Niabella yanshanensis: one gene and its partner. The protein of the gene in region 2 interacts with the protein of the main gene of each other region in a pairwise test. Links are inferred from orthologs where the notes say so. Each region holds a gene or a part of one and is shown on either strand. Other genes may lie near its edges. The genes, in order: U0035_RS06165 and U0035_RS00605.

Region 1 (16,433 bases), 1.4 Mb from region 2 along the record:
CTGGCGGATACGCATGAAGTGCTGACCGATTATAAGAAATCCTTCCGGCTTTGGAAACAAACAGAAAAAGACCTGGCGCTCCTGCAACAGCAACAACTCCAGTTTGAAAAAGAAAGCGATTATAACCGCTTTCAGTATGATGAACTGGCGGCCCTGAATTTGAAAGAAAATGAGCTGGAAACTATTGAAGCCGAACTCAAAATACTTTCCAATGCAGAGGGTATTAAAAATACACTGAACCGGGTTTGTGGCGAGCTGACTGAAGGTGAACAACCTATTACGCAACAGCTGAAAAGTCTTTCCAATTTATTGAATAGTTATACCGGCTTTCATAAAGATCTGCCGGAGATCAATAAGCGGCTTCAAAGCGCCCAGATCGAACTGAGCGATATTGCGGATGAACTTGAACGCCTGAATGATCATATCAACTACGACGGGGAAAAGATCGAAGAATTGAATGAACGCATGTCAGCTGGTTATAAGTTGCAAAAAAAACACGGCGTTCAGTCTACCAATGAATTATTAACAATTCAAAAAGAACTGGAAGAAAAACTGGACGCCGTTCTTAACATCGCTGGAAATATAGCATCGCTGGAAGCCCAGGTGGCTAATCATCAGAAAAAAGTACTGGCATTGGGTGAAAAAATATCGCAGGCCCGTAAAAAACAGGTACCTGCTTTCGAGAAAAGTGTGAATCAGTCGCTGGTGCAGGTAGGCATGCCTAATGCCCGGTTACAGGTTTCTGTATTGCCACAGGTTCCTGCTAATAATGGCGTTGACGCTATTGAATTTTTATTTGACGCCAACCTGCCTACCGGACAGGCAGGTAAAAGCGGGCAGTTTAAGCCGGTTAACAAAGTAGCCAGTGGCGGGGAATTAAGCAGGCTGATGCTTTGTGTAAAAAGCCTGGTGGCCGAAAAAATGGATCTGCCTACGTTGATATTCGATGAAATAGATAGCGGCATTTCGGGCGAGGCCGCCAAACAGGTGGGCATTATCATGAAAACCCTGGCGGCCAACAGGCAGGTAATTTGCATTACGCACCAGCCGCAGATTGCCGGAAAAGCAGACGCCCATTTCTTTGTTTACAAGGAGCTGTCTGGCGAAAAGGTAAAAACCAATATCAGGCAGCTAGGTACCGACGAGCGCATTACAGCAATTGCCCGTATGTTAAGTGGAGAAAAGCCAACGGCGGCGGCGCTGGAAAACGCAAGGGAGATGGTTCAAAATTAAAATATTCGCCAATGGCAGGACTAAAGCTTACGCTGATTTTATGCGTTATACCGATCATGTTGATCGGCGGCATTTACACCTACCGTTTTTTAAACAATAAACTCACCTCCAGTTCAAGTACTTTTGGCCTGATCTTTTATGCCCTCGCCTTGTTTTGCGCTATAGCGGCTATATATGGCGGAGGTTTAACAGTAATAGCCTTGCTTTACGATTATCTTTCGATATAATCTACCTCTAAATAACAAACGTGATTCGCTCAACACGGTTCCTATTCAGCTGTTCTCTCTTCATACTCCTTTACGGGAGCTCGTCTATACATGCTCAAACCTTACCACAAGACAGTTTAATTCAACAATCTATAGTGAAAGACAGCCTTCCACCGGCTCGTCACCAACTGGAGAGGTTAAATAAAGATTTTATTGTAACCGGTATAAAAGACGGGGCAGCTATTGCTGCAAGCCCTTTGCGCTGGCAGAAAAAAGACTGGATAAAATTCTCTGCTTTAGCGGGCAGTGCCGGTGGACTGATGCTTCTGGATAAAGAGATTAAAAGTGTGCTCCAGCATAATCAAAATAACTTTACCACCAGCATGGCCCGGGGAGTAGAACCTGTGGGCAACATATATGGGCTGTTTGTCTTTCCTGCCATTTACGTTACAGGTCTGGCCATAAAAAATCCTCATGTTGAAAGTATAGGATTACGGGGTAGCAAGGCTATGGCCATTTCATCTATTATCTGTTTTGCCGGTAAAAATCTGATCCGGAGACAAAGGCCCGATGCCTCAACAACGCCTTTTAACTATGCGCCACCGTTTTCTAAAGTCAAATACAACTCTTTTCCGTCGGCACATTCAAGCATAGCTTTTACACTGGCTACGGCATTGGCCATGGAGTTCCCTGATAAAAAATGGGTTGCGCCGGTGGCCTATTCCATTGCTTCCCTAACCGCTTTATCCCGTGTGTACGATAACCGGCATTGGGCCAGCGATATTATAGTGGGTGCGGCTTTGGGGCATTTTGTAACCAAAGCGGTGTATAACAGGGGACAAAAAAAACACCGGCCAGCCAAAACATTCATGTAATCCCGTTAATCTTCAGGTCTGGTTTATTGCGCGCTACTACTATTGAGTTTCTTATTCTCTTTTATTCAAGCTTACAGAACCCATCTATATATTACTTACAAATCAAAAATCATTCTTACATTTACCCTCTAATTTTTATCTAATGGCTTATAATCTTTTAAAAGGAAAGAAGGGAATTATATTTGGTGCGCTGGACGAAAAATCCATTGCCTGGAAAACAGCCCAAAAATGCTACGCTGAAGGAGCAGAAATCGTATTAACGAATGCGCCGGTAGCGCTTCGCATGGGTGCTATTAATCAACTGGCTGCTGAATGTGGCAATGCGCCTGTTATTGGTGCCGATGTTACCAGTTTGGATGATCTAAAAAACCTGATCGAAAAATCGATGGAACATTTTGGCGGAAAGATCGATTTTATTCTTCACTCTGTAGGCATGGGCCTTAACGTACGTAAAGGCAAACATTATACAGAGATGAATTATGAATGGAATCAGAAAACCTTCGACATTTCTTCTATGAGCCTGCATAAAGTATTGAGAACAGCCTGGGAACTGGATGCCTTAAGCGAGCATGCCAGTGTAATTGCATTGACTTATATAGCTGCACAGCGTGTATTTCCTGATTATAATGAGATGGCGGATGCCAAAGCCCTGCTGGAAAGCGTAACCAGGATGTTTGGTTATTACTATGGAGAAAAAAATAAGGTACGGGTGAATACCATTTCCCAATCTCCTACTCCAACTACCGCAGGAAGTGGTGTTAAAGGTTTCGACAGCTTTATTAACTACGCTGAAAAAATGAGCCCTTTAGGCAATGCTCCTGCTGAGGCATGCGCAGACTATATTGCGGTAATGTTCAGCGACCTGACTAAATATGTTACGATGCAAAACCTTTTCCACGACGGAGGTTTCAGCTTTACCGGTGTAACACCTAAGGTACTGGAAGCAATGGGTGGTGAATAGGCTTAATTTATTCCGAAAATATAATAAGGCCGCGATTCAAAACCGCGGCCTTATTTATGTCATCGAAAAACCATAATTCAGATCAACTGTAGTTTTGCAACTTTAGGGTCAACTTCCACTATATCATCCTCAAAGTTGAGTTTGATACGCCATTTCTGAAGCGTAGCGGCACCAATGATAGCTTCTTCACCAAGGTTGGGTACTACCAGGAACTCATCTGACAACAGTACACCATTGATATAAAAATCGAGTCTAACCGCATATTTAACCTCTATAAAAAGCCCTTCACTGGCTGTGGCCAGTTTCCTCACGCGCCCGAGCGGCTCTAATACTGCAATATCTTCAATATTATCCGGATTAACACAGGAAAGATTAGCGCCGCTGTCAAACAAAGTATATAAATGCTTTTCGCCTTTGGAGCCTGCATAAAGGAATGGAAGTTTTAAAATAGACATAGGTTTGTTTCTCCAAAGTTATGACTTATAAATTGTAAAACTTTGTAGCATTTCCTCCATAAAAAGCGGCTTTTTCACTTTCCGTAAAAGAAGCAAAATAGGCATCTACAATCCCTTTCATCTTTTTATAAGATCCGGCTACCAGGCAAACCGGCCAGTCGCTTCCATACATAATGCGCTTAGCGCCAAAAGCCTCCACCACCGTATCCAGGTAAGGTGTAAAGTCTTGTGGTTTCCATCTTGTCCAGTCAGCCTCCGTAACCATACCACTGATCTTACAATATACATTAGGCAGTTCGGCTACTGCCTGTATATCTTGCTGCCAGCCATCTACCGTACCTGCTTTTACATACGGCTTTGCAATATGATCGATTACAAACCGCTGATCAGGAAAAGCTGCTGCCAGCTTGCGGGCGTACTTTAGCTGGTCGGGGAATATCAAAATATCGTAAGTATAATCGTATTTGTGTAAGAGACTGATACCATTCATAAACCTCTTCTTCAGCATCAGGGCCCTGTCCTTTTCCCCCTGCAATACATGACGGAAGCCTTTCAGTTTCTTATAATAGCAGTAATGGGCGAGCTTGTCTTCTATATTTTTTGCCTGCAGATCTACCCATCCTACTACACCTTTCACAAAGTTGTTTTGTATAGCATTAGCAAGCTGAAAAAGATTCTCTACTTCAGACTGATCACTTTGCACTACCACACATCCATCCAAACCATTTTCCACCAATACCGGCTTCAGATCTTTGGGTAAAAAGTCCCTTTGTATCTTTTTCATCGATTCATCGATCCAGCTATCCCTTACCGGATCAAATATCCAGAAATGCTGATGTGCATCTATTCTTAAAGCCATAACTATTGTTTAAACGACCAAAAATAACAGAGGACCGTCAACTAAATCACAGTCAACCGTCCTCTGTCATCTTTACTTCATAATATTATTTACTCCACGCTACGCAGGTCTGGCTGGATGTTCCGAGGCCATCAATACCTAATTCAATTACGTCACCAGGTTTCAAATAGATCGAAGGATTAAAACCCATGCCCACGCCAGCCGGAGTTCCGGTAGATATTACATCTCCTGGTAACAGAGTCATAAACTGACTTACGTAGGAAATAATATGTGGCAATTTAAAAATGAAATTGGCCGTAGTCCCGTCCTGCATGGTTTGTCCGTTTACTTTTAGCCAAAGGCGCAGGTTATCCGGATCCGCGATCTCGTCTTTGGTAGCCAGAAACGGGCCTAAAGGTGCAAAGGTATCGCAGCCCTTACCCTTATCCCAGGTACCACCCCGCTCTAACTGGAACGCGCGCTCGCTCACGTCATTGTGCAACACATAACCAGCAACGTAGTCCATTGCATCAGCCTCTTCCACATAACTGGCTTTCTTGCCAATTACTACGGCCAGTTCTACTTCCCAGTCTGTTTTTAAAGAATCCCGAGGTATTATAATATTGTCATTCGGACCTGATAACGAAGTGGATGATTTCATAAAGATAACCGGCTCCGTAGGTACAGTAGCACCCGTTTCTTTTGCATGATCGGCATAGTTTAAACCGATGCACAATATCTTGGAAGGACGTGCTACAGGGCTGTCCAAACGCTCCTCCTCACTGATCGTTACCAGGCTACTTTTATTATCCTGTATATATTGGGCCAGGCGTGCCAAACCATCGGTTTCAAAAAATTGTTCATTATAATCCTCTCCAAAACCTGAGGTATCATATTTCACATCATCTATAATAACACCGGTGTTAATACTGCCCGGTTGGCCATAACGTATTAGTTTCATTTTGTAATTTAAAATTTATTATTAATTATTCAGCTTGATAAACCCTCCATCAATAGGATAATCGCTACCCGTAATAAAAGATGCTTCATCGCTGCACAGGTACAAAATAAGGGCGGCAATTTCCTCAGGCTTTGCCATACGGCCGATGGGCTGGGTTTGAGAAAGCTTCTCAAACATTTCGGCTTCTTTACCCGGGTAATTTTTTGCCAGGAAGCCATCTACAAATGGTGTATGCACCCGCGCCGGAGAGATACAGTTACAACGGATATTATCTTTTACATAGTCTTTCGCTGCAGATAAAGTCATAGCCAATACAGCTCCCTTGCTCATGCTATAAGCAAACCGGTCCGGAATACCCACGCTGGATGCTATAGATGCCAGGTTCACAATAACCCCTCCGCCGTTTTCCTTCATCAACGGAATTGAGGCGTATAAACTATTATACACACCCTTTACGTTTACCGCAAATACCCGGTCAAAATCCTCAGCGGCGGTTGTTTCAACTTTACCAATATGAGAAACGCCCGCACTGTTTACGAGAATATCAAAAGCCCCTACCGAAGCATAAGCCGTCAACACTTCTTCCTGGCTGGCCACATTTACCGGTAATGCTGTGGCTTTCCCCCCGGCGGATTCAATTTCGTGAACGGTTGCCGCTGCGGCCTCTTTATTGAGATCAGCCACAAAAACATGCGCACCAGCTCTGCCAAACACAAGACATACTGCTTTACCGATACCGCTGCCACCGCCTGTAACGATGGCCTTTTTATTGTCTAACTTAAACATTTAATGATTTTTAAAATGGGCATCAATATACTACTTAATTGATTATCGTCTATTGATTTCGGTCCAATCGCATTCGCTATCCCAAATCAAAATGGGCCCGCACAAAGTACGGACCCATTTTGATAAAAAGATGGAAATATTAACTAAACAAATCTTTTATTTTATCGAAAAAGCCTTTTTCTGTCTTTTCCGGTTGAGGTTTTAAATTAGGAGAGTCTGAAAGTCCTTCTAAAGCCGCCTTTTCTTCGTCGCTGAGGTTTTGAGGCGTCCAGACACTAACATGTATTAACTGGTCACCTTTTTCATAGTTTGAATGTACATTGGGAAAACCTTTGCCTTTTAACCGGAAAATCTTACCACTTTGTGTACCCGGGGGTATTTTTATCTTAGCCCTGCCGTCAATTGTCGGCACTTCGGCATTCGTGCCAAACACCGCATCTGTAAACGACACATACAATTCATAAACCACGTTTAGCCCTTCCCGTTGCAATTCTGTATGTGTTTCCTCTTCAATTAAAACAATAAGATCTCCGGCAGCGCCACCGCGCTCGCCCGCATTTCCTTTTCCGCCAATACTTAATTGCATGCCTGCCTGCACGCCTGGTGGCACATCAATGGTGATCGTTTCCTCACCGTAGACCCTTCCGGCCCCTTTACAATTAGAGCATTTGGATGTTATGGTAGTTCCTTCTCCGTTACAATCAGGACAGGTGGTAACGGTTTGCATCTGCCCCAGGAAAGTATTCTGCACTTTCCTCACCTGGCCACTACCCTGGCAGGTACGGCAGGTTTGAACGCTTCCTTTATCTTTAGCGCCATCACCGCCACAGGTAGTACAGGAAGTGTATTTTTTTACTTTAATGTTTTTAGTAACCCCTTTCGCTATTTCTTCATAATTCAGCTTCAATTTCACACGGAGATTACTTCCCCGTATACCACGCGCCCTGGCGCCACCGCCCCTGGCCCGTCCCCCGCCGCCAAAGAAGCTTCCAAAAATATCATCACCGAACACATCTCCAAACTGGCTGAATATATCTTCCATATTCATACCGCCGCCACCGCCAAAACCGCCACCACGACCAGCTCCACTTAAGCCAGCATGCCCAAACCGATCATACTGCGCCTTCTTTTCTGAATCGCTTAGCACCTCGTAAGCTTCGGCCGCTTCTTTAAACTTTTCTTCTGCGGCTTTATCTCCCGGATTCCTGTCGGGGTGAAATTGCATCGCTACCTTACGATAAGCCTTTTTGATCTCCTCCGCAGTTGCTGTTTTGGACACGCCTAATATCTCGTAAAAATCTCTTTTTGACATCTAGTATTTTTTGAAAACATTCAATTTGAAAACCTGAAAAATCATAGGCGGCAATCAATTCGTCCCTTCAAACTTTCAAATTATTTACCTACCACTACTTTGGCATGACGAATAATCTTATCATTCAGGTAATACCCTTTACTTATTTCATCCACTATCTTCCCCTGCAAATCCTCGGTAGGCGCGGGAATTTCTGTAATAGCTTCATGTAATTCCGGGTCAAAAGCAACACCTTTTGCCTCCATTGCCTTTAATCCCTTTGATTGTAAAATATTTTTCAGCTTGTTAAAAATCAGGCTCACCCCCTGCTTCAAATGCGCATCACTGGACTCTTCTACCTCTTTCGATGCACGATCTACATCATCTAACACATCTAATAAATCTGTAATAATATCTTTTCCCGCAGTTTGAAATAACTCTATACGTTCTTTTGCGGTTCTTTTCCGGAAGTTGTCAAACTCAGCAGCAAGGCGCAAATACTTGTCCTTACTCTCATTTAATTCAGCCTCTAAAGCGTTCAACTGGGTTTCTTCAATGGGGTCGTTCAGGTGCTCTGTACCACTTACATTTTCGTCAGCATTAATGTTTAAACCATCCTGCTCTGTAAAATTATCATTGTTTTGATTCATCATATTCTAATTTGTTGGCAAAACTAAGCATGACAATAATATTGCCAATGAAAAAAAGTAGACAAAATGTCGGTCATTCCATAAAAAACAGGCGTTAAAAATAAACTTCCTGCATTTTTTATAGTCATTTACTTTATTTTCATGTACTTATTTATCTGTATGAAAAAAATCCTGCTTTCTCTACTGCTTTTGGCAACCACCTGTTCGCTAACCTCCGCTCAAACCCTTGAAAATAAGCTGGCTGCATGGACAAAAACCAATCCCGTAGAAAAATTGTATCTACACCTGGACCGGGAGAGTTACTTCGCCGGGCAAACCATTTGGTTAAAAGGCTATTTTATGACCGGGCTTATACCATCCGGACAAAGCTCTTCCTTGTACGTAGAACTAATCAACAGCGATAACGATATTGTATTAAGAAACATTTTTCCAGTTTATTATGGAACAACAATCGGAGGACAAATAGATATTCCCGAAAGCCTGGTGGCAGGTACCTATCAGATAAGAGCTTATTCCTCCATAATGCTCAACCAGCCCGGATTTGTGTTTCACAAACGGGTTTCCATATGGGGAAAAGAAGACAAAAAGAAAAACAACGATGAACCAAAGGGTAAATCTCAGCTACTCTTCTTCCCTGAAGGCGGTAACATGGTTAAAGGATTATTGAATATTGTTGCCTTCAAAGCCATCGACAAATATGGAATGCCATTATCGGTGGAAGGAGAAATCAAAAGCGAAACCGGCGAATTAGTAACCAGCTTTAAAAGCCAGCATGACGGCATGGGTAGCTTTCCTATTATTCCACTGCCGGCAGGCAGCTATTTTGCCACATTGAAAGGTTCTGAAGAGAAGTATCCGCTACCACCATCTACTGATAACGGAATCTCATTCAGTGTCAGAAATACAGCAAAAGGCAAGCAGTTCCGTATTCAATATAATAGCACTGACGAAGCGTTTAAACCCGCCTATTTGGTGGGACAAATGGAAAACCAGGTGCTCTTTAAACACCCGATTGGCGGAGACAAAAAAGAGATAACAGGAGTTATTCCTACCGCGGATTTCTACTCAGGTATTTTACACTTAACTGTATTCAATAAAGACGAAATGCCCCTTGCCGAACGCCTTACTTTTATTAATAATAAAGATTACGTACTACCCGCAACGCTCAAAATCGACACTTTAAATATTGAAGCAAGAAAAAGAAACAGGTTCTCAATTGCACTTACGGACACTATTATCGGTAACTTTTCAGTATCGGTAACCGATGCAGACAGTGAAACAGAGCCCTTCCGATCACAAACCATTTATTCCTGGTTTTTGCTTAACAGCGACTTGCGCGGATATATCCATAATCCGGCTTACTATTTTAGCAGCAATGCTGATTCTACACATGCTGCCTTAGACCTGGTAATGATGACCCATGGCTGGACCCGGTTCAAATGGACAGATGTGGCCCAGAATAAATTGGCGCCGGCTAAATATAAGGACGCCGGATACATTAGCTTAAGTGGCCAGATTGTATTAGAAGGTACCAAAAAACCTTTGGCCAACAGGGACGTTATCATGATGCGCTCAGCTGTTGATACAACCGTTGCGAAACGGGGCACCACTACATTACTACAAACGGATTCAATGGGCCGTTTCAAACTGGATTCTTTGTTCTTTACGGAAAAAAATAAAATACTTTTTTCTGAAGTAAGGGGTAATAAGAGCAAGTTTATCAGGGTAAAGCTGGATGCCGATTCGCTAAACAGGAGATTTGGAATTGAGCCGGTACTCATGCCCCAGGACAGCAGCGCCATTATTAAAAACAACGCTATTGTAAACGCTTATGATGACTATGTAAAAGCCCAGGGGCTGTTACTGGAGAATGTAGTTGTAAAGGTTAGACAAAAATCAGAGGTGGAGAAGCTGGACGAGCAATATGCCAGTGGTTTGTTCTCAGGTGGAATTAACAGCCGAACCATTGACCTGAGAAATGAAGTTTTTGGGGGCGATATCTTCCAATACCTGCAGGGACGGGTTGCAGGTCTTACCGTTAGTGGTACTCCGGGCAATTATGTATTAAATTACCGCGGTGGTGGATTGGGGGGAGGGAATGTGGCTTTATTCCTGGATGAGATGCCGACTGATGCCACGATGATTGAAGGTATACCTGTTGCAGAACTGGCATTTATTAAGCTTATGCCTAACACTGTTGCAACGGCCGGTGGTGGCACAGCGCTCGCTATCTACCGCAAGAAAGGCGCTGACCTCAGGGCAGCAATGGAATCGCCCACAGATATCGTAAATTATAATGGGTACACCGTTATGAAAGAATTTTATAATCCTGATTATGACAAGCAACCTGATAATAGCAAAGCGGATAAAAGGATGACACTGAACTGGAATCCGGCTATTTTTTTAGCGGAAGTCAATCCAACCATTCCGGTTATATTTTACAATAATGACCAAACCAGGCGTTTTAAAATAGTTGCCGAAGGCGTTACCAACGACGGCCGTATGCTGATGATTGAGAAGATCATTGAGCCAGGTGCTAACTAACTGCTGAGACATGTTTGTGCAAAGGCGCTGTTAAATGCATCCTATAATAGTGAAGGGTAAAACACACTTCGCCATTTTTTTTGTAACTTAACAATGCCCGATGAAGATTTATAAACAAATATTATCCGTTTTCTTCTTATTATCATTCCATGTTGCGCCGGCCCAGGAAAAAATACTGGAAGGCTGGCATCAGTCTACCCCTATTGAAAAGGTATACCTGCACATGGATAGAAAAGATTATTTCGCAGGACAAACCAGCTGGTTTAAAGGGTATTTTATTTCAGACTTCAAACCTTCTGCCCGTAATTCAACGCTTTTTGTTGAGCTGATCAACCGGGCTGGTGCAGTGATCAGCCAAAAAGTACTCCCGGTATTTAATGGCATTACTTACGGGCAGATTGATATACCCGATACATTGTCAACGGGAACCTACCAGGTAAGGGCCTATACTCCTTTAATGTTGAATCAGGAGAAAGTATTCCTCTACAATACTCCCATTCGTGTACATGGAAGAAACAACAAGCCTGAAGTTCCGTCAAAGAATACTCATGCACTGGCATTCTTTCCCGAGGGTGGCACTTTACTGGCCGGCGTGGAAAACAAGGTTGCTTTCAAAGCCACATCGGGCGAAGGTCTGCCGGAAAATATTACTGCCAGTATCGTAGATAATACGGGAGCAACCGTTACGCAGATTGAAAGTCTTCACGACGGCATGGGCGTGTTTAAGCTTAAACCAGCCGACGGCACAACCTACCAGGCCGTATGGAATGGAAAAGCATATCCGCTACCTGTTGCTTCAGGCAAGGGCATTGCCATACAGGTAGAAAACACGAGTAGCACTGTTAACTATTCTTATACTTCTTCCGGCGATGAAAGCTTTACACCTTCTTATATAATCGGGCAAATGCAGCACGAGGTGATGTTTAAACTACCAGTAAACAACAACCAGCCAGGCACTATTAACACATCGGCTCTTCATTCAGGTATTTTACAAATCACTTTTTTCAATAAAGACGGTATGCCATTAGCCGAACGTCTGGTCTTTGTTGATAATAAAGAGTATATTGTTAATGCTGTTCTTAATCCACAACAGATCAATACCAAAGTCCGGGGTAAAAATCATTATAGTATTGATTTTAACGAACCGGTAAATGGCAATTTCTCTGTGTCGGTAACAGACGATGACTACAACGAACCTGGTCTCCGTAAAGAAAATATCATTTCCTCCCTTTTATTAACCAGCGATATTCCGGGCTACGTACATCATCCAGCTTTTTATTTCAGCAGCGCTCCCCAGGCTAAAGAGGCATTGGACCTGGTGATGCTTACCAATGGCTGGCGACGCTTTAACTGGAAGGAACTCATCGGCAGCAAACCGCCCACTCCGGGCTACACAGACCCAGGGTATATATCTTTATCGGGCCAGGTAAATGTGCGCGGCTCTAAAAAGAATTTTGCGGATAGAGACCTGCTGGTTTGGGTGGCCACTTCTGATTCGGGGCGTGCACTTGAGTTGGTTAAGACGGATGCAGAGGGACGATTTAAAATGGACTCCGTTGTATTTTTTGATAAGGCTAAAATCCTTTTTAGCGATGTGATGGGCAATAAAAGTAAGTTCCTGACAGTAAAGTTGGATACAGATTCGCTATACAGGACTTTTAATTTGCCCGCTTTACAGATGCCTCCTGCCATTAACACAGGCACCTCTTTATTAAATAATATGCAAGGAGCGTATAGCTCTTATGCAAGAGGTGGTGGCGTGCTGCTGGATAACGTAAATATAGAAGGAAGAAGACTCACACTGGAGGAGTTGGAGAAAAAGTATGTGAGCGGACTTTTCTCAGGAAACATAAATGCGCGAACGATTAATCTAACCGGGCAGTTCGTACCTCAGATCAATATATTTGAATGGCTGATTGGCCGTGTACCCAGCCTGGTGGTACAAAGAAATAGCCAGTTTTTTGATGGGTACCAGCTTTATTTGCGCCAGCAACCCGTACAGCTTTTCCTGGATGAAATGCAGATGCAGGATGCCAGCCTGATCTCTACTATTCCGCCGAATCAAATTGCGCTGATTAAGATCTATCCCCAGTTTATAGGAGCCCGGGGTAATGGAGCAGCCATCGCCATTTACACCAAGCGTGGTGAGGATTTAAATGAAGAAATGGAAGCCTCGGGAGACATCGTGGACTATGATGGTTACAGCATCATTAAAGAATTCTACAGCCCTGACTATTCCACCCCTCCGGATGTGGATTACCGGGACAACCGGCTTACCCTGGCCTGGCAACCTGAGGTAACAGTATCCTCCGATAAGAATGCGTCCATTCCCGTTCAATTTTACAATACCGATCGTACTAAAAAGTTTAAAGTGGTTGCAGAAGGCGTAACAAAAGAAGGCAAGCTTTTATGGGTAGAACAAACAGTTGAATAGTCCTTAAATATTTATTTTTGCTGGCTATGACAATTAAACAGATCATTTCTTATTTAGAATCAGTAGCACCTCTCACCTTGCAGGAAAGTTATGATAATGCAGGCCTGATTACCGGCGATGCCAACCGGGAATGCACCGGGGCCCTGTGCTGTCTTGACGCTGTTGAAGCTGTAGTAGATGAAGCGATCGAAAAAGGATGCAATCTGATAATAGCGCATCACCCCATTATTTTTAGTGGCCTCAAGAAAATAACAGGTAAAAACTATGTTGAACGTACCATTCTCAAAGCCATAAAAAACGACATTTCGATTTATGCAATTCATACTAACCTGGATAATGTATTGACCGGGGTAAACGGAAAAATTGCGGAAAAACTGGGCCTGAAAAACCTTTCCATCCTTGCACCCAAGGGAGGTCAGCTCAGCAAGCTATTCTTTTATGTACCTGCTTCTCACGCCGGTAATACTATGAATGCCTTATTTGAAGCGGGTGCCGGTTATATCGGTAATTACAGCGAATGTAGTTTCCGTGTTAACGGGATTGGCACTTTCAAGCCTAATGAAGCGGCCAACCCTTTCAGTGGCGAACCAGGTAAAAGGCATGAGGATGAAGAGGTGAAAATAGAAGTACTTTTCCCATCCTGGCTGGAAAGCCATATCCTATCGGCCCTCAAAGCCAACCACCCCTACGAGGAAGTGGCTTACGAGGTGATCGGCCTTAACAACAGGCACCAGGATATCGGTTCCGGCATCACCGGTGAATGGGAAATACCCTTAACAGAAACGGAGCTTTTACAAAAACTAAAGCAAATTTTTAAGATTCCCGTAATCAGGCACACCGCATTTACGGGTAAAACTATCAAAAAGGTAAGTATTTGCGGTGGTTCAGGCATTTTCCTCCTGAAAAACGCAATCAATTATGGATCAGACGCTTATATAACCGGAGACATTAAATACCACGAATTTTTTGATGCGGACGGACACTTGCTGCTGGCAGACATTGGCCACTACGAAAGCGAGCAGTTTACGACAGATTTGCTGGCGAATCTTTTAGAGCAAAAATTCCCTAACTTTGCCGTCCTTAAAACAGGAGTAAATACAAATCCTGTACAATACTTTTAAAGTCTTAATTTGAAGGGTTAGGATTTTAGAAGAATTAATATTTTAAACATATGGCACAATTAAAAGAATTTTCCATTGAAGAAAAATTAGGTTCATTGATCAATTTGCAGAAAATAGACAGCAAGTTGGATGAAATTAAAATTTTAAAAGGCGAGCTACCTATGGAAGTAGCTGACCTCGAAGACGAGCTTCAGGGATTGCGTGCAAGACAAACCAGAATAGAAGAAGAAATTAATGGTGTAACTGAATTTATTGAAGAACGTAAAAATGCCATTAAAGAAAGTGAAACGCTGATCAAAAAATATGAAAAAGATAGCGAGAATGTAAAGAATAACCGTGAGTTTGAGGCTATTAACAAAGAAACTGAAATGCAACAGCTTGAAATTAAGCTGGCCGAAAAGCATATTAAAGATGCAAACGAAGAAATTGCAGATAAAGTAATTCTTTTAGACAAGGCTAAAAAGAATATTGCAACTAAAGAGGGCTCTTTGGAGTTGAAGAAATCAGAATTGGAAAAGATCATTTCTGCCAACGAAAAAGAAGAGAAAGAATTTGCAAAATTATCAGAAGAAGCCAAAAAAGAAGTTGAACCACGTTTATTAACGAGTTACGAAAAAATCCGCGGTAACTTCCGTAACGGTTTAGCCGTTGTACCGGTTGTGAGAGATGCCTGCGGTGGTTGCTTCTACTCTATCCCTCCTCAAAAGCAAAGTGAGATCAAGCAGCATAAGAAAATTATTGCTTGTGAAAACTGCGGCCGTATTCTGGTGGACGAAGAGCTACACAATAATATCGAAGTAAACTAAAATATTTTTTCTTTTTTTTATTTCTCCAATCCCAAAAGGGTTGGAGTTTTTTTTTGCATTCACTGCATTAAAAAAGGACCTGCTTTCGCAAGTCCTTTCTAAATAATATTCTCAATCTTATTTCTTTAACTCATCTTTTGCGGCATCCACACCTGCTTTGGCTGCGTCTTTGATTTTCTGCGCTCCTTCCTTCAGCTTTTCTACACCTTCATTCGCTTTCTGCTTGGCAACATCACCCAACGCCTTCGTTCTTTCCTTTATTTTATAGGTGGCGCTATCTATATCAGCTTTTAATGAATCTCCTATGGAAGACAGGGCTGTATCTATTTCCCTCGAGCTATCCGTTACTGTTTTATCAATAAGATCCATAGAATCCTCTTCTGCTTCTTTTGTAGTAGAAGCGGTTTCACAGGAAGCCAAAAATAAAATGCCGGTGCTCAACAGAATAAAAGATATTTTTTTCATTTTCTTTTTTTAATAAATCCGAAAAAGAGCAAATGGTAACCTTAAAGAATTCTTAATTATTTTTTTCTAAAGTATAACCTCACCGGCACACCGCTAAGATCAAAGTTCTTACGTAGCTGATTTTCCAGGTAATTACGGTAAGGCGTTTTAATATCATCAGGAAAATTACAGAAGAATGCGAATGAGGGAACAACGGTAGGTAACTGCGTTACAAATTTTATTTTAATGGCATGTCCGCGCACTACGGGTGCATGGTGCGCCTGTACAGCCTTCAGCATTACATCATTTAATTTGGAAGTAGGTACTTTACGGCTGCGGTTCTCATACACTTCAAGCGCCGTCTCCATCGCCTTAAAAATACGTGTTTTCTCCAGGGCGGAAATAAATACTACCGGTACATCGCTAAACGGAGCCAGGCGCTTCTTTAATTCGTTTTCGTAGTCGCGGGCAGTATTGGTCTCCTTCGCAACCAGGTCCCATTTATTCACCAGCAACAAAACCCCTTTTCCCTTCCGTGCTGCCAAACTGAATATGTTCAGATCCTGTGCGGTAATACCTTTTTCTGCATCAATCAATAGCAAACATACATCAGCCTCATCTACAGCTTTAATAGCCCGTATAACAGAATAAAACTCCAGGTCTTCATGCACCCTGGCTTTGCGGCGGATACCGGCCGTATCGATCAGGGTAAACTCTTTCTGGAATAGATTGTAATGTGTATGAATGGTATCTCTTGTGGTGCCCGCAATATCACTTACAATTGTACGCTCCTGCCCCACCAAAGCATTTAACAAAGAAGACTTGCCT
Region 2 (16,568 bases):
GTTGGTAACCAGGCGGGGAATATTTTTAATAACGATTGGCTCACGGAAAACCGTTCCATCTAAAATGTTCCGGATGGTTCCGTTAGGGCTTTTCCACATTTGTTTCAGGTTAAACTCTGTAACACGTGCTTCATCTGGTGTAATAGTAGCACATTTGATACCCACACCATGTTCTTTAATGGCATTAGCAGCATCTATAGTTACCTGGTCATTTGTTTCGTCCCTGTACTCAACACCCAGATCAAAATATTTAATATCCAGATCAACATAAGGAAGGATTAATTTGTCTTTAATGAATTTCCATATGATGCGTGTCATTTCATCGCCATCAAGTTCCACAACGGGATTAGCCACTTTGATTTTTTCAGCCATATATATATATCGTTTAAGAATTTGTGATTCCGGCAAATCTACAGATAAATACATCAATAGACAATAGAGTTTTAACTTTACAACGCTATAAGAATGTTAACAACAAATTTGCTGATTAACCATCGTAGAATATTACCTGATAAAACATCAATTATGTTACCTTTGAGTATGCCCGTTAATGAAAAAATTGCAGCTGACTTCGTAAAATTTTTACGACAGTTTGTACCGCTTACCGACACCGAAGTAAAAAAGGAATTACTTCCTATTGTTAGCACCAGGGAATTTGCCAAAAAACAGGTTATTTCCAAAGCGGGTGAAGTAGAAAATTATATGAATTTTATCAGCAAGGGACTGATAAGAAAATACTATAAAACGGGAGAGGAGGAGCATATTGTGCAGATATCAAGAGAAGGCCACCTTATATCTGCTCAGGAGTCTTTCTACACCCGTACGCCCTCAGAGTATTTTGTAGAAGCTCTTGAGCCCAGTGTTGTTATTTCATTAACTTTTGAAGATATGGAGCGTTTATTTGCTTCCAGCCATAGCTTCGAAAGATTAGGACGGCTGGTAACCGTTCATACCATGGTACTGAAAGATAAATGGCAAACCAGCCTGATCATGCAATCGCCCCGCGACCGGTTTTTAAATTTTGTAGAAAATCACCACGAAATATTACAACGTGTGCCACAGAAATACCTCGCTTCCTATTTAAATATCAAGCCGGAGACCTTCTCCAGGTTTAAACATCTTTTGCGGCTAAAACGTCCGGCTTTATAATTCTGTTTTAGCGGGTACAATTAATACGGGCGCTTTTATCAGGTGCCTCAACTGGTTGATGGTTTCACCGTAAATCAGGTCCTTTATTCCTCTGTGTCCGTGAGCGCCTATTACTAATAGCTCTACATCCGATTCATTAATGATCCGGGCAATACTGTCGACCGTATTTCCAAAGCCCAGCTTTCCTTCAGCCTGGTATCCTTTAGCTTTCAATTGTTGTACATAGGCGTTAAGATATTGCTGATCAGACAGGGTTTCGTCATCAACGCTCTCTCCAAAATTGGCTCCGGCGGCTACACTTTCCGTTATATGTATTAACAGGTAAGTGCTGTCGGGCGTTCCCTGGGCCAAAGCATGATTAATCACTTTTTCATCCAGTTCACCAAAATCGAGCGTAATAGCTATTTTACCATAACGCTGTACCGGCGATAATTCAAGGTTTTTGGGTGTATCGTGTATGGTAATCTTTTGGGCAGACTTCTTTTTTTGCAACGGGTAAATAGTAGTATACAATAAAAGAATGACAAAACCGATGGCTCCCAAAATAATTAAAGCCTTCGAGATCAGGTTGCCGGGTGTATTGAAAAAGTCCATAGCCTGCTCCACTATTAAACGTGCATTCAGGTAGACCAATACAACAGTAATGAGCCAGGCGGATACCTTAACCCAGGGTTTGATCACAAACTTACCCATCGTTTTTTTATCACTTACAAAGTGGATCAGCGGTATAATGGCAAATCCCAACTGCATGCTTAATACAACCTGGCTGAATATAAGCAGGCTGTCTACATCTTCTTCGCCATTGATCAATATAACCAGTGCGGCTGGTACAATAGCTATCAAACGGGTGATCAAACGGCGTACAATAGGGTTGATCCTTAGCCTCAGGTAGCCCTCCATCACAATTTGCCCGGCCAGTGTGCCGGTAATAGTGCTGCTTTGTCCTGCAGCAATAAGCGCCACCGCAAAAAGCTTGGCAGCAAAACTGCTGCCCAGATGTTGCGGTAAGAGTTCGTAAGCCTGTTTGATCTCTCCAACATCAGACCGGCCGGTTTTATAGAACACTGCGGCCGCTAATATGAGTATGGCCGCATTTACAAGCAGCGCCATATTCAGGGCTACAGCGCTGTCAATGAAATTCAGCTTCAATGCTTTTTTAATGCTGGCATCATCCCGGTTGAATTTACGGGTTTGCACCAGGGCCGAATGAAGGTAGAGGTTATGAGGCATTACGGTAGCGCCAATAATTCCGATAGCAATGTATAAGGCCGTATCATTTTCAATATGAGGTACCAACCCGGAAACCACTTCGCTGGCATCGGGTTTCGCCACCACAATTTGTATAAGAAAAGACATGGCTATTATGAAAATCAGGCCAATGATAAATGCCTCCAGCTTACGCATGCCCAGGCGTTGCAGCATGATCAGCAAAAATGTATCGAGTGCAGTGATCATTACTCCATAGATAAGGGGCATGCCCGTTAATAGCTGTAAGCCAATAGCCATACCCAGTATTTCCGCCAGGTCTGTGGCGGCGATGGCTATCTCTGCCAGGATATATAATGCGAAATTGACCTTTTTTGGATAGGTTTCGCGGTTGGCCTGCGCCAGGTCGCGGTTGCGTACGATTCCTAATCTTGCAGAAAGGCTCTGCAGCAACAACGCCATTATATTGCTCATCACCAGCACCCATAAAAGCGAATAACCAAACTGGCTTCCCCCCGCCAGGTCTGTAGCCCAGTTACCGGGATCCATATAGCCCACGCTGACCAGGTAGGCCGGGCCGAAAAAAGCCAGGATCCGTCTCCACCTCGATTTATTCGGGGCTGTGGTATCTACCGAATTATGAACCTCGCTTAATGAAATTTCTGAGTGATGCTTTGCCATTAGTTTTTAATAAAGATGTTTTGGGATAACTCTTTTGTTAAATAAGATTGGTGTTTATTATCTGTTCTTACTTCCATAGACTCGTCGAATGCATATTTTTTTATTACCTGTATCCGGCTTCCTATAGAAATATTTTTCTCATCCAGCATCTCGAGTACCTCCGGCGACTGGTTCCCGATCTGTGTTACAATGGCTACTTTTTTTTCAGAAAGGGTCGCCAAAGACACTTGCCTGGCTTGAATGATCTTTCCTTTGGCATCCGGAATAGGATCTCCATGGGGATCTGTTCTTGGAAAACCCAAAAATGCATCCAGCTTGTCAATGAGTTTTTCATTGCTGATATGTTCCAGTTCCTCGGCCACCTCATGCACCTCTTCCCAGCTGAAACCCAGTTTTTGAGAAAGAAAATATTCCCATAAACGGTGTCTTCTTACAATGCTCACAGCCTCTGCCTCGCCCGATTCTGTAAGGGTACAGCCATAGTAGGCTTTATAGCTGACCAGCCCTTTTTTACTGAGCTTTTTGAGCATGTCCGTAATGGAAGCGGGAGCTGTATGAAGGGAGGTGGCAAGGTCGTTGGTAGCAACAATACCCGATGCGTTTTGCAAATGATAAATAGTCTTCAGATAATTCTCTTCCGAGATTGTAAATCGGATCATGCCTAAATAATAATTTAGACAAACCTAAAAATAATTTTCGATATTATGAAAATTTCTGCATAGGCCGTATATACCACGGGGGCAATTTCAAAAAAACAATGGTAGTGTTGGTGAAGTATTGTTTATTTGTAGTTAATAATATTTAACCATATGCTATACAGGCTCTGTTTTTTTACTGTAATGACCATAATGATTGTTTCCTGCGGCAATAAGAAAAAGAAAATGGCGGGGGAAGACGATGTGAATTTACAGGATTTTGTGGATTTCTTCCCCGAGGCTCAATTACCTTTTATCTATGCCGACACCGCTTTATATGCCAAAACAGACGATAGTTTGCTGATTAGTGCCGATATTTTTAATGAGTTTACGCCTGATAGTATATTAAGCGCCACTTTTGGTGCTGATAAACCCAATTTGTACGCAATAGGAAAATTTAGTGAGAAAGAGGGTATCGTGTACCTGATGTCGAAGGCCGCTACTGCTAAAAATAAAGCGATGTTTATTTCGGCATACAATAACAAAAATGAGTTTATAGCTGCTATGCAGGTGATGAAGAGCCAGAAGGAAAAAGGTATTTCTACGCTGGTTACTATTGACAAGCTATTCAACATTAATAAAAAAACTATCAAAAAGCTGCCTAACGGCGTTGAGATTAGTGGCGATGATATATATGTGTTGAACAGCGCCGCCAGGAAATTTATGTTGATAATGACCGATGCCCTGGGCGATGATGCTGAGGTAATCAACCCTATTGACACGCTTAGCCGCAATTATAAATATGCGGGGGATTATGGGGTAGGCAGCCGCAATATCATTTCCATCCGAGATAATATAAAGCCCGGACGTGTTCAGTTCTATATCCACCTGGAAGAAAAGAACTCGCAGTGCAGTGGTGAACTGAAGGGAGAAGCCAATATTACCTCAGACAATACAATCATTTATAAAAAGCCGGGAGATCCCTGTGCCCTGCAGTTTGAGTTTGATAAAAACGGTGTAACACTGAAGGAGCTGGAGGGATGCGGATCGCGCATGGGTGCGTTGGATTGCACTTTCAACGGAAAATACCCTAAAAAGAAAGCTTCTAAAAAATAGAACTTATTGCCTTTGAAAATCTTTGGATAAGGCCTCTACGTCTGATGCGGGCATGTCTTTTGATGCTATGGAAATGCGGTATTTGAAAGTTACCGACCCATGTGGTTGGAGGGTGTAATTAAGCGTTTCTTTCCCGTTGCTAAAAACTTTTCTACCCAGCGGATTAGCAGCAAACAAACCGTAGCCGCGTGCATGCCAGTACGTAGGATACCCCGTGTTGCGGGGATGATCAAAAATGGCAATTGTAATATCTTTATTATCCTTAGTACCCTTCAACATAGCCCAGGGCGCTTTACTACTCCAGACACTGTCGCCTTTTACACCATGGCTGTTATAATACATGCCCGAGATATTCGCACCTGACGAAGGGTCTACTTTTGTTTTGTTGCCATGTGCGTCAACAAAAACACCTGGCTCTTTAGAGGGCATTTCCAGTTCTCTCGCTACACGTATGGCAATAAAACCATCTTTTACATCTTTAAAAACAACGGGCTCACCTAAAGCGGTAAGGGTGGTTGTCCTGTCGATGATCACAACATTGTTTTGAACCTTAAAATCGTAAATCGTTCTTTCTTTCAGGAAATGAGCGCCCTGGTTATTGAACCAGTTGGCGGTAGCTATAAGTTGTGCGTTGTTGATAGATTTTTTGGTTTTTTCTACTTTTTCATGCCTGATCGTACCATAAAGGTTCTTCTTATCGGCTGCGATTGCAGTAGAGTTGTTCCAGAAATCAATACCATTTACCGATTCATAATTTAACCAGATGCCCACATGATGCGGATGATCGGTTCTTTCACCTGTTCGCGGAGCAATAGGGTAACCCCTGGTTACCGTGACACCGTCGACTGTATTTACAGGGTAAAGAAAAGGTTTGGCAATAGAATCATAATAGCAGTAAGAAGTTATTAATTGACCGTTGTAAATAATGTCAGCACGCTTCTCGCCGGGTTTCGAGATAATATTAAAACCATTCTGGGCATCAAGCAGGGAAGTGCAGAGCAAAAGGTAAATCGCTGTGATCGTATGTTTCATGGCAATGATTTGAATTCTGTTTTTGAAGCTTTCAAGATAACCCTTTATGGCCTGATCAGCAAATTGGGTATGCCGGAACATAAAAAAAGCCGGGTATTTTGATACCCGGCTTCATTGAATAAGAAGATATATTAGCTATTAGCTGTTTCGGCTTTTGCCGCTGATGTATCATTTTTGGGTTTATCCTTACGGATACCACCTTTCAGATCTACCAGTACCGGTGCCGCAACAAATACGGTTGAGTAAATACCGGTAACCACACCAATCAGCATCGCAAATGCAAAGCCGCGTGTTACTTCACCGCCGAAGATGAACAGGATCAGGATGGTTAAGAATACCGTTAAGGTGGTCATGATGGTACGGCTTAATGTTTCGTTGATCGCTTTATTAACCAGGGTTTTCTGATCCAGGGTAGGATGCAGCTTCATGTCTTCACGAATCCTGTCAAAGATTACCACCGTATCGTTCATGGAGAAACCAATAACCGTCAATATCGCAGCAATAAAGTGCTGGTCAATTTCAAGTGGGAATGGAACGATTTCTCTTGCGAAAGAGAACACGATCAATGTAACCAGGGTATCGTGTATCAGCGCAAATATAGTACCCAGTGAAAACCTCCAGTCGCGGAAACGAATAAAGATATACAGGAAGATGGCGATCATTGCGAACAAGGTAGCTTTTAAGGCACCCTTCTTCAGGTCATCAGATATGGTAGGCAATACTTTCTTGCTTTCTTTCTTATGGAATGACTCAAACTGGTTGTAGGTAGTATTTGCAGGTAAATGCTTCTTCAAACCTTCAAAAAGTTTGTGTTCTACGATCGAATCTGCCATTTCAGTTTTTGGCTCCCTGATCAGGTAAGATGTAGTAATATCCAGGCTGCTTCCATCACCCACCGTTTTGATGATCGGGTTCTCATCATCAAAAGTAGCTTTCAGATCATCCCTGATGGCTTCTACATTTGCTTTTGAACCAAAGTCGATTTTATAGCTACGTCCACCATCAAATTCAACACCATAATCGAAACCATTAAAGATGGTTGCAACACCTAATATCAGGATGATCACTGAAATAACATAAGCTCTTTTTCTGAACTCGATAAATTTAAATTTAGATTTTTTCTCTATCGCGTTGCTTATTTTACTAAAGTAGTTCAGGTGTTTGTTTTTATTGGTAAACCAGTCACTCACCCAACGGCTTACTAAAATACCGCAGAACAGAGACAGGAACAGACCCAGGATTTGCGTAGTAGCAAAACCTTTAACCGGCCCTAACCCGAAGTAATACAATATAAAGGCAGTAAGCAAAGTGGTAACGTGACCATCCAATACCGGGGCTAACGAACGGTTATAACCGTCATTAATCGCAGGCAGGTAGGCTTTCCCTTTTCTCAGCTCTTCTTTTATTCTTTCATAAATAATTACGTTGGTATCAACCGCCATACCAATGGTTAACACCAGACCCGCAATACCCGGAGCGGTTAAAGTGGCGCCCAAACCAGCTAATACACCAATAGTGAATAGTAAGTTTAAGATCAACGCAATATTAGCTACCCAGCCACTGGTATTGTAGTAAATGATCATCAGGGTGAAGATCACTATAAAAGAGATGATAAATGACCACATACCGCCCTGTAATGCAGCCGCACCCAGCGTTGGTCCTACGGTTGTTTCATTCACAATTTTTGCAGGCGCCGGCAGCTTACCAATTTTTAAGATATTGGCAAGATCGCTTGCTTCTTCCTGCGAAAAGCTTCCTGAAATGCTCGAGCGACCACCTTCGATAGCTTCGTTTACATTGGGAGCAGAATATACGGTACCATCAACAACGATAGCGATAGCACGACCCACATTAGCCCTCGTTAAGTCGGCCCATAATTTAGCGCCGGTGTTGCTCATTTCCAGGCTTACATTGGTTCTGCCCGTTTGGTCGAAGTCGTAACCTGCATTAATTACCTGCTCACCTTCTAATTTGGCTTTTTGACGGCCAAATGTTTTAATTGCATATAAGCCTACAGCAGGGGATTTCTTTTCAGGTATTCCAAACATCCAAACCAGATCCGCAGGGAACTGGTTTTTAACAGTTGGCGATTCCAGTATTCTGCGTATCGCAAGGGTGTCTTTCGCTAATACCTGTCCAATCATACCATTATCGATCAGTCTTCCCTGTTGCTGATCCACTGAGAAGCCAATCCATCCATATAAATGTTTTTTTGCTTCAGCTTCCTGGTTGCTAGCTGCTGTATTGGCTTTAGGAGCGTCTTTTTTAGCCAGGTCTTTTAACTGAGCCTGAAGATTTCCCGTATCGGCTTTTGCAGTAGTTGCTGTTGCAGAGGTATCTGTAGTAGCAGCCGCTACTGCTGTAGTATCGCTGGCAGTACTGTCGCTAACTGCTTTTCCACCATTACCGGCGAAGAACAATTCGTCGGCTTTCTGAACGTTAGGCCATATTTCGCTGATATTGTATACTTCCCAGAACTGCAAATTCGCACTTGCCTGGAGGTTCTTTTTTACACGCTGTCTATCCTGAACACCCGGAAGCTCAACAGAGATAATTTGTTTTTCAGGATCGGGATTAATATTAGGTTGCGCCACACCAAACTTGTCGATACGGGTAGTAATCAGTCTCGAAGTATTGTCAAATGCGGCTTTAGCTTGTCTGTTTAGGTAGCCGATCACCTTACCATCGTCATCAGTAGCTTTTAATTCAGTATTGCTGGAATTGGCAAACAACGCAGCCAGTCTTCCGTTGGGAACCAGCTTTTTATATTCTTCTACAAACAGGCTTACAAAGTTGGCATCGCTATTGGCTTTCCTTAAATCTGCATTCGCCAGGGCCTTTGTAAAGTTGGGATCTTTGGAATTGTTGGCCAATGTAGATAACACGCCGCTCATTTCCACTTCCATAGTTACGTTCATTCCACCCTGAAGATCCAGGCCCAGATTTAGTTCTTCGCCTTTTGCTTTCTGGTAGCTGATAGGGCCTGTAATACCATAAGTAACAGTTACGTCGCTCGTGCTGTCTTTTAATTCAGCTAATCTCGCTTCATAAGCTTCATTCAGCCATTCCTGGTACACGGTCTGAGAATCTTTGTTGGCCGGATACTTTACCGCAGCAGCGGGATGAGTTCTGTCAACATAGCTGCGGGCTTGCTTTTCCAGCTTCTTTTCATGATTTCTTACAAACCAGGTAAATGATAATTGATACAGGGAATAAATGATAAGCAAAATCGTAAAAAAACGAACCAGGCCTTTGAGTTGCATACGAGTTTAATATTTATAATTCACTTAGTTTGGTAAAAGTTATTCGGCACGGTAAAGCACCAAAAAACCTTATCCGGTTTTTTTTTAAAGGCTGCAAAGATAAGGGTTAGGTGAATTGAAAGTTGATATGTTATGAAGTTGATATAACTATCTTCGAAAAAAAATAGTAAAAGGAGGTTTTCTATAAATTAACCTCAAACTTTTAAACTTTTAAACCAATCAACTATTACATTTGCATGATTTTTTATTCTAACAGAAAAATATTTTAAAAAATGCAATTATCATCTCTTTTAGAGCGCTTTGCAGAGCCGGAAACGCTTAAAATGGCAAAATTGGGGCGCGAATTAAGGGCGAAAGGTGTTGATGTAATTGACCTTAGCCTTGGTGAACCTGACTTTGATACACCCGAACATATTAAACAGGCCGCTATTCAGGCTATCAATGATAATTGGAGCCATTATACACCTGTGCCGGGCTTTTTAGACTTACGCGAAGCCGTTTGCACTAAGTTGAAGAGAGATAATAACCTGGATTATAAACCTGAGCAAATTGTAGTTTCCACGGGAGCTAAACAAAGTCTCGCTAATGTACTGCTGGCTCTGGTAGATGAAAATGAAGAAGTTGTTATTCCTACTCCTTATTGGGTAACGTATTCGGAGCTGGTAAAGATTGCCCGCGGTAAAGTGGTTGAGATCAGGACCAGTGTTGAAAAAGGGTTTAAAGCTACTGCTGAAGAAGTAGAGGCTGCGATCACTCCCAATACAAAAGCTTTCTTGTTTTCTTCCCCCTGTAATCCCTCGGGGGCAGTATACAATAAAGAAGAACTGGCAGCTTTGGCACAAGTCTTTAAAAGGCACCCGCAGGTAACCATTATCTCTGACGAGATCTATGAATATATTAATTATGTGGGCGATCATGAAAGCATTGCGCAATTTGAAGATATTAAAGACCGGGTGGTAATCGTAAACGGCCTGAGTAAAGGTTTCGCAATGACCGGATGGCGTATAGGCTATACAGCTTCTTCAGTTGCTATTGCCAAAGGGATGGAGAAATTGCAGGGGCAGTTCACCAGTGGAACCTGCTCAATTGCGCAAAAAGCAGGTGTTGCTGCTTTAACAACAGACCTGAAGCCTACGCAGGAAATGGCGGAAGAATTCACCAGGAGGAAAAAACGTGTTCTGGAACTCGTAAACGAAATCCCAGGGGTTATCTGTTCAGATCCGGATGGAGCATTTTATATTTTCCCGGATATGAGCTCTTATTTTGGTAAGACCGATGGCGAGACTTTTATTAAGGATTCTGCCGATTTATGTATGTATATATTGAATACAGCACACGTATCTTCGGTTATGGGGGCGGCTTTTGGAGAACCTAATTGCGTTCGCTTCTCTTTTGCCAATAGTTTACCTAATATCGAAAAAGGATGGGTGCGGATTAAGGATGCATTATCTAAACTAAAGTAAAAATCGTAATATCTTAAAAAGACTCCCTCATCGGGAGTCTTTTTATTTAATGCAGCTTTGCACTAACGATTGTAAAAAATATTGAATAGATTTGTAGTCGAAGGATGACTGATTCTTGAGAGGATTGCGTTAAATTGAAACTAAGCCATGAGCCTTCATACTAAACGTAGCGGTATTCTGTATACAGTGACTGTAACTGTGTTCCTGTTTATTTTTTGCTCATTATCTTACGCGCAGGATAAAAAAAATACCATTTTGCTGATGCCTGATAACAAGGCAAAGGTGGATTCTATTTTAAGTTATGTAGAAAAAAACGGGCGTGATGTATCGCGGGGAGTATTGTATGAAGAAGCTTTCAGGTTAGTGGACCAATTACACTACAGAGAAGTGGAGCCCCTGCTCTTCAATTCATATGGATATTTTAAAAGAGAACTTTCAGAGTATACAGAATCAATAGGCTTGCACATCAAGGCCCTGGAACTTTCGAAAAAACAGGAAAATATCCATGAGGAAATCAAGGCGTATAATAACCTGGGTGTTGCCTACAGGAGAATGGACGATTATAGTACAGCCCTGGAATACCTGATGAATGGACTTAAATTGTCCGAAAAAACCGGCGATACCTATAGTGCAACAATTGCTTTGAATAGTATTGGCAATATTCATTTAGCCCAGGGAAATTACAGAGCTGCTATTGACTATTTTGCCCAGTGTATGCCCCTGGCTATTAAAGCCGGTAACGAACGCGGAATTGCAATCAATCTCCAGAATATGGGAGAGTGTTACGAGAAATTGAATATAGCGGATTCAGCACAGCTATACTACGATCGGGCATTAGAGTATAACAAAAAAAGGAATGATTTGAAAGGAATTGCGATTTGCTATAATAGTTTAGGTAATATCCTTTTGGAGGAAGGCAACTCAGCTAAAGCTCTGGCATTGTACAAAAAAGCATTACCGATCAATATCCAACTGGGTGACAGGATTTTTATTGCCAACAGCTACAATCATATAGCTGCTGCGCATTTGAAAGACGGAGATCTTCCCATGGCCCGCAGGATGTATGATAGTGCTTTACATATTTCAACTGCGATACGATCGGTAACAGAAGCCAAGGAAGCTTACTGGGGGCTGATGAAAACATCGGAGGCCGAACACAATTGGGAACAGGCCTATACCTATAGCAGCCTGTATAAAGCGCTTTCTGATAGTATTACTAATGTGAAAAGTTCGCAGTCTGTAAGAGCCCGTGAAGTAGCCTATCATCAGAATAAAATAGCGTTGCTTGAAAAGGACGACAGGAATAAGAATATTATCATGGTGGGTAGCCTTATTTTATTTTTATTGCTGCTGGTGTCGGGTATTTTATATTATTTAAGGAACCGGCTGCTTGAACGAAACCGCTCGCTGCACAGGGAATTAGAGATCCGTTCACAGATCGCTTCAGATCTGCACGACGATATGGGATCTTCTCTAAGCAGCATTCATATTTTTAGCGAGCTATTGCGTAAAAACGGGAATAATTCCCATGACCTGTTGTCTAAGATAGAAGCTAATGCCAAAGATACCCTGGAGGCGCTGGACGACATCATCTGGCTGGTTAAACCCTCCAATGATAAGTTCAGTAACCTGAGCATGCACATCAGCGAATTTTCCATACCGTTATTTGAATCGAAAAACATTGCTTTCGAAATCGACTTTCCGGATACCATTTCCGAGATTCCGCTACCGATGGAAACCAGGCGAAATATATTCCTGATTATTAAAGAGTCTGTTAATAACCTGATCAAGTACTCAGAATGCAGCCAGGCTTCCATCAAAGCGTCCTTTGACCAGGGTGATTTATGTTTCACCATAAAGGACAACGGAAAAGGGTTTGATCCCCTGAAGCTTACTAATCGAAACGGGCTTAAAAATTTAAAAGCCAGGGCGAATCAAATTAATGCAGATATCCAGATTAATTCGGCCCCCGGACAAGGTACTGAAATCATACTGGTGGTGAGGGCCAGGGAACTTACCGTTTTGCATGCGGTATAAGTTATTGCTCCGTATACAGAATATCCGGATTGATTCTTTTCAAATGTTGCACAAAGGCTTCGCGTAAACGGGGTGCGATAATGACGCAACCATGCTCACTATATTCTATCATTAGCCGGTCTACTGAAAATCCCGGGCCGCTTAAAAGATGTCGCTTCATCCGGGTCACTTTTCTTATAGATTCGATATTTACAGATGCTGTGAAAAGAAATCCGCTTTTAATCGTTAGCGTGTTTTCGTAGATGATATAATGGGTGGTAAAAAAAATGTAGAGCGTAAACGCTCCGAATCCGGCTGTAACGGCAAGCAATGCTATGCTTTTTTCAACTAAGGCGATGATCAATAAAACAATTAAAACCGTTACGAATAATAGCTTAATCAGGAGGCTTGCTTTTGTTTTATATACAATCATCATAGTCAGAATTAATACTTCCTTCTAAGTTACATCAAAGTACAGGTAAAGTACTCAGAAAAGTATCATCTGAATCCGGGTGGGAGTTAGAAGCTGTTTCAAATGGCCTTTCTGGTCCGGCAAAACGTTAAAATCGATGCAGAATAGTTCTGACACGGTTGATATAAGGTTGCTCAAATAGAACTGCATGCGCCAAAAGAGGGTATAGCTGAGCGTAGGCAAGCCTGTTGTGCCATCCTTTTTCGAGAGGGTACCGATCGTTATAGCCTATGTAAAATTCATCCGGAAAGCCGCCAAAAAGTTTCGTCATAGCAATATCCATTTCGCGATGTCCATAATATACGGCTGGGTCAAAAATAGCTATTGAGCCGCTGGCGGTCCTCAAGTAATTCCCACTCCAGAGATCACCATGGAGCAGGGCGGGCTTCTCTTCGGGGAAGATGTTTTTAATGGAAGCGCAAAATTGATTGGCTTTGGCGACATCCCCGGATGACAGCAGGTGTTTGTCACGCAGTAGCTTCACTAACGGCAAGAGGCGGCAATTAGCATAAAATTCCGGCCAGTTTGAAGTGAGTGTGTTGATTTGGGGCAGACTGCCGATATAATTGTCATCCTTAAGGCCGTAATCGGGTTGACTGTTTAAGTGCATTTCTGCAATTTTTTCGCCGAATTGATAGAGAAGGGGAATTGTTGCTTTGTCTTCTTCGATCCACTCCAGTAATAGAAACTGATAATCATTCAGAACTCCGGTTTCAATAACCTCCGGCACTTTTAATTGACTATGGTTTTTCAATATATGTAAACCATTGGCTTCTCTTATAAACATTGCGGGGTAAAGTAATGCAGTGTTTATCTTAAGAAAATACCTTTGAGTTGCTGTTGTGACCGCATAGGCTTTATTGATGTCGCCCCCATTTAGTTGTATGATGCTTTTTGGGGTAATCGAAAGCTTATTTAGAATATTGTTTGCGACCATCTGCCTGGTTTTACCGGAACGGGGCTGCTGTTTACCGGTTTTTGGATTTTTTTATGAAAAAATGCGGCTCCTTCTTTTACTTTTAACGGTTACCATGTGCACCAATGTGTATTAAAAATAGCTGATTGAAAGCAAAATTGATGATATATTTATAATCGGATTAAGGCATATAGCATGGAACGTACAAGTATTAATGGATATGTATTAAAATATAAACTGGGCGATGGAGGCATGGCAGAAGTGTGGTATGCCGAAAATTACCTGCAGAAGCCGGCAGCTGTTAAGATCTTACTGAAAAAATTTTGCGAAGAAGCAGACCTCGTTGCGCGTTTTCAGAATGAAGCCCGGCTAATGGTGCATCTGAATCACCCCAATATCCGCAACATACAGGATTTTGGAATGATAGAAGGGCGGCCCTGCATGATCATGGAGTATCTTGAAGGCAACGACCTGTCGGCCCGTATGAAAGGTGGCGAGCAGTTCAGCGGTGATCAGCTGGTACAATGGTGGAACAGTTTGGTTGACGCGTTGCAGTATACTCATAGAAAGCATATTGTACACCGAGATATAAAGCCGGCCAATATTTTTGTAACGGATGATGGACAGGTAAAGTTGTTGGATTTTGGCGTTGCCAAAATAAAGGATAATATCACTGTTACCCAAACGGGCTCGCGCATGGGTACCTTAATGTACATGAGCCCTGAACAGGTATATGACGTCAAAAACCTCACGCACAAAACTGATAATTATTCGTTGGCGGTTACCTTCTATCACCTGGTTACCGGCAAAGCTCCATACGACAGCACTAAAATCTCTGATTTTGAAATACAGGAAAGTATTGTAAGAAAGGATATCGATACCTCTATTTTGCCGCAGCCCTGGCGGGATCTGCTACCCGGCTATTTCAACAAGAACTCCGAACAACGAAAGGAATTGCACCCGGTTCAGACGAATGCTGCAGAAGACAGTGATGCTACTTTGTATATCAATCCGGCTGAGCCGGTAAAACAAAGTCCGAAGCCTGATGCTTTGCCGCCCAAACAGGTATATCATCAACCAGTCACACCAAGGCGCAGTCCGTTTTATGTGTTGTTTCCCATTGCAGTGGTTTTAGGGTTGATCGCTTTTGCTTTGAATAAAGATAAAGTGACAGGCTTTTTTAAAAAAGATGAAGGACCAGTTATCAGGGAAGCTGTCGCAAAGCCGAAACCAAAGCCAAAAAAGGCAGAAGCAGATCCTTCAACAGATACACCCGTAAGTTTACCCGATACGATCATCTCCAATGGTGATGATGGAAGTCTGGACCAGGTGATTGTGAGTGCCGATCCTGCCCAGCTTGAAGCAGAAGTAAAAACCCTTATCAACAACTATTACAAAAACAGGAGTAATTGCAGCGGGCTCTCTGCCTATTTTAATAATGTAGTAAAGCAATATTATAAAAAAAGTAATGTTCCGCTGGGCGAGATCAAAAAAGAATGTGAAGGTTACCATGGAAAATGGCAATATACAGAAGCAGATATCAGCAACGATTCCTATATGTTCACACATAACCAAAATGGTAAAACGTATGTAGATTTTAATATGATCTACAAGATCCGGCAAAATGAAATGGATGACTGGATTCCTTACAATATTGACGTTTCTATGGTTATAGACGAAAACCATAAAATAGAAAGAATTGTGGAGAGACGAATTGAAAAGTTGTAGTGCAGCTATAGTAAATGAATAGCAAATAATTACAATCAAAATATTAACTCATAAATTATGCTCAATAAAATAAAAAAGTGGTTATTACCCGATGAAGAGGAGGAGGAAAAGAGGTTGACCAACCAGGTTTTGGTTAACCAGGTGGTCGCATCCTTTAAGGAGACTATTGAAAGAGAATCTTTTAATAAACGGATGATGTACGATTGTAGTTACCTGATTCTGATGCGCCCTGAAGATTATCATCATGCAGAATTAAGACTGGCAGGTATAACCGAGGGCATCCTGGACGAATTTTACAGTCACATCAACGAGAAAAAAAATCAGTATCCCCGTTATGATCCTATTGGCAGTTTCTGGGATTTTCAATATTGCCCCGCTGAAAAAGGAGTGGATAATACCGAGATAGAGCCGGGATCGGTTCAGGTGGTGAGCGCACCTACTTCAGAAAAATCGTGGATGGAATTGTCAAGTGAACAGATTAAAGTTTCGGTAAGCAGTAAGCATTCCAAGTATTCAAAATATGATCTGAATCCTAATACCTTTGCCAATATTGATATCTTATCAAAAGGGCATTTCCGGGTAAAGTTTAATAAAGAGCTTTTCGCTTCGGAATCGAATACAACATCGACAGGTACCAATACTTCTCTGACTCCGAAAAAGGACAAGTTAGCCACTTTGCAGTTTGTGATCAATAAACAGCGCTATAGCTTCCCCATGCGCGAAAAACAGCTAAAGATCACCCGGGCAGTAGAGGGACTTACCAGTACGGCTACTTTGCTTTGTATTAACGAGCCGTCAGGTTCTCTGCAAAAAGAACACGTGATGATAAAATATGAAGAAGGCTCAAGACTATTTTATATCGCCCTCTTTGCCGACGCTTTTGTAAATGAA

The links.
Region 1: the proteins of U0035_RS00605 (region 2) and U0035_RS06165 interact in binary tests that used the Escherichia coli proteins (3 or more experiments, as listed by UniProt). The link is inferred for Niabella yanshanensis from one-to-one orthologs.

The regions. Positions count from the first base shown.
Region 1 is NZ_CP139960.1:1,582,066-1,598,498, forward strand. Bases 6,484-9,347 are described here. They hold U0035_RS06165 (nucleotide exchange factor GrpE), read right to left. Parts: upstream 8,260-9,347; coding sequence 7,708-8,259; downstream 6,484-7,707. Other genes in these bases: dnaJ (molecular chaperone DnaJ), read right to left, coding at 6,484-7,627; U0035_RS06170 (hypothetical protein), read left to right, coding at 8,416-9,347. In the rest of the region: DNA repair protein RecN, read left to right, coding at 1-1,233; U0035_RS06125 (hypothetical protein), read left to right, coding at 1,245-1,460; U0035_RS06130 (phosphatase PAP2 family protein), read left to right, coding at 1,595-2,314; U0035_RS06135 (enoyl-ACP reductase FabI), read left to right, coding at 2,457-3,275; U0035_RS06140 (pepsin/retropepsin-like aspartic protease family protein), read right to left, coding at 3,353-3,730; U0035_RS06145 (amidohydrolase family protein), read right to left, coding at 3,756-4,589; U0035_RS06150 (fumarylacetoacetate hydrolase family protein), read right to left, coding at 4,675-5,529; U0035_RS06155 (SDR family NAD(P)-dependent oxidoreductase), read right to left, coding at 5,551-6,315; more of dnaJ, read right to left, coding at 6,455-6,483; more of U0035_RS06170, read left to right, coding at 9,348-10,800; U0035_RS06175 (hypothetical protein), read left to right, coding at 10,901-13,234; U0035_RS06180 (Nif3-like dinuclear metal center hexameric protein), read left to right, coding at 13,261-14,355; U0035_RS06185 (zinc ribbon domain-containing protein), read left to right, coding at 14,406-15,161; U0035_RS06190 (hypothetical protein), read right to left, coding at 15,279-15,626; ribosome biogenesis GTPase Der, read right to left, coding at 15,683-16,433. UniProt on the Escherichia coli protein: Participates actively in the response to hyperosmotic and heat shock by preventing the aggregation of stress-denatured proteins, in association with DnaK and GrpE. It is the nucleotide exchange factor for DnaK and may function as a thermosensor.
Region 2 is NZ_CP139960.1:168,559-185,126, forward strand. Bases 591-3,589 are described here. They hold U0035_RS00605 (Nramp family divalent metal transporter), read right to left. Parts: upstream 3,037-3,589; coding sequence 1,144-3,036; downstream 591-1,143. Other genes in these bases: U0035_RS00600 (Crp/Fnr family transcriptional regulator), read left to right, coding at 591-1,149; U0035_RS00610 (metal-dependent transcriptional regulator), read right to left, coding at 3,036-3,589. Outside these bases: U0035_RS00595 (isocitrate dehydrogenase (NADP(+))), read right to left, coding at 1-372; more of U0035_RS00600, read left to right, coding at 526-590; more of U0035_RS00610, read right to left, coding at 3,590-3,695; U0035_RS00615 (hypothetical protein), read left to right, coding at 3,876-4,787; U0035_RS00620 (DUF6807 domain-containing protein), read right to left, coding at 4,791-5,819; protein translocase subunit SecDF, read right to left, coding at 5,951-9,082; U0035_RS00630 (pyridoxal phosphate-dependent aminotransferase), read left to right, coding at 9,355-10,545; U0035_RS00635 (tetratricopeptide repeat-containing sensor histidine kinase), read left to right, coding at 10,693-12,582; U0035_RS00640 (PH domain-containing protein), read right to left, coding at 12,584-12,997; U0035_RS00645 (fructosamine kinase family protein), read right to left, coding at 13,122-13,970; U0035_RS00650 (serine/threonine protein kinase), read left to right, coding at 14,145-15,677; U0035_RS00655 (hypothetical protein), read left to right, coding at 15,735-16,568. UniProt on the Escherichia coli protein: H(+)-stimulated, divalent metal cation uptake system. Involved in manganese and iron uptake. Can also transport cadmium, cobalt, zinc and to a lesser extent nickel and copper. Involved in response to reactive oxygen.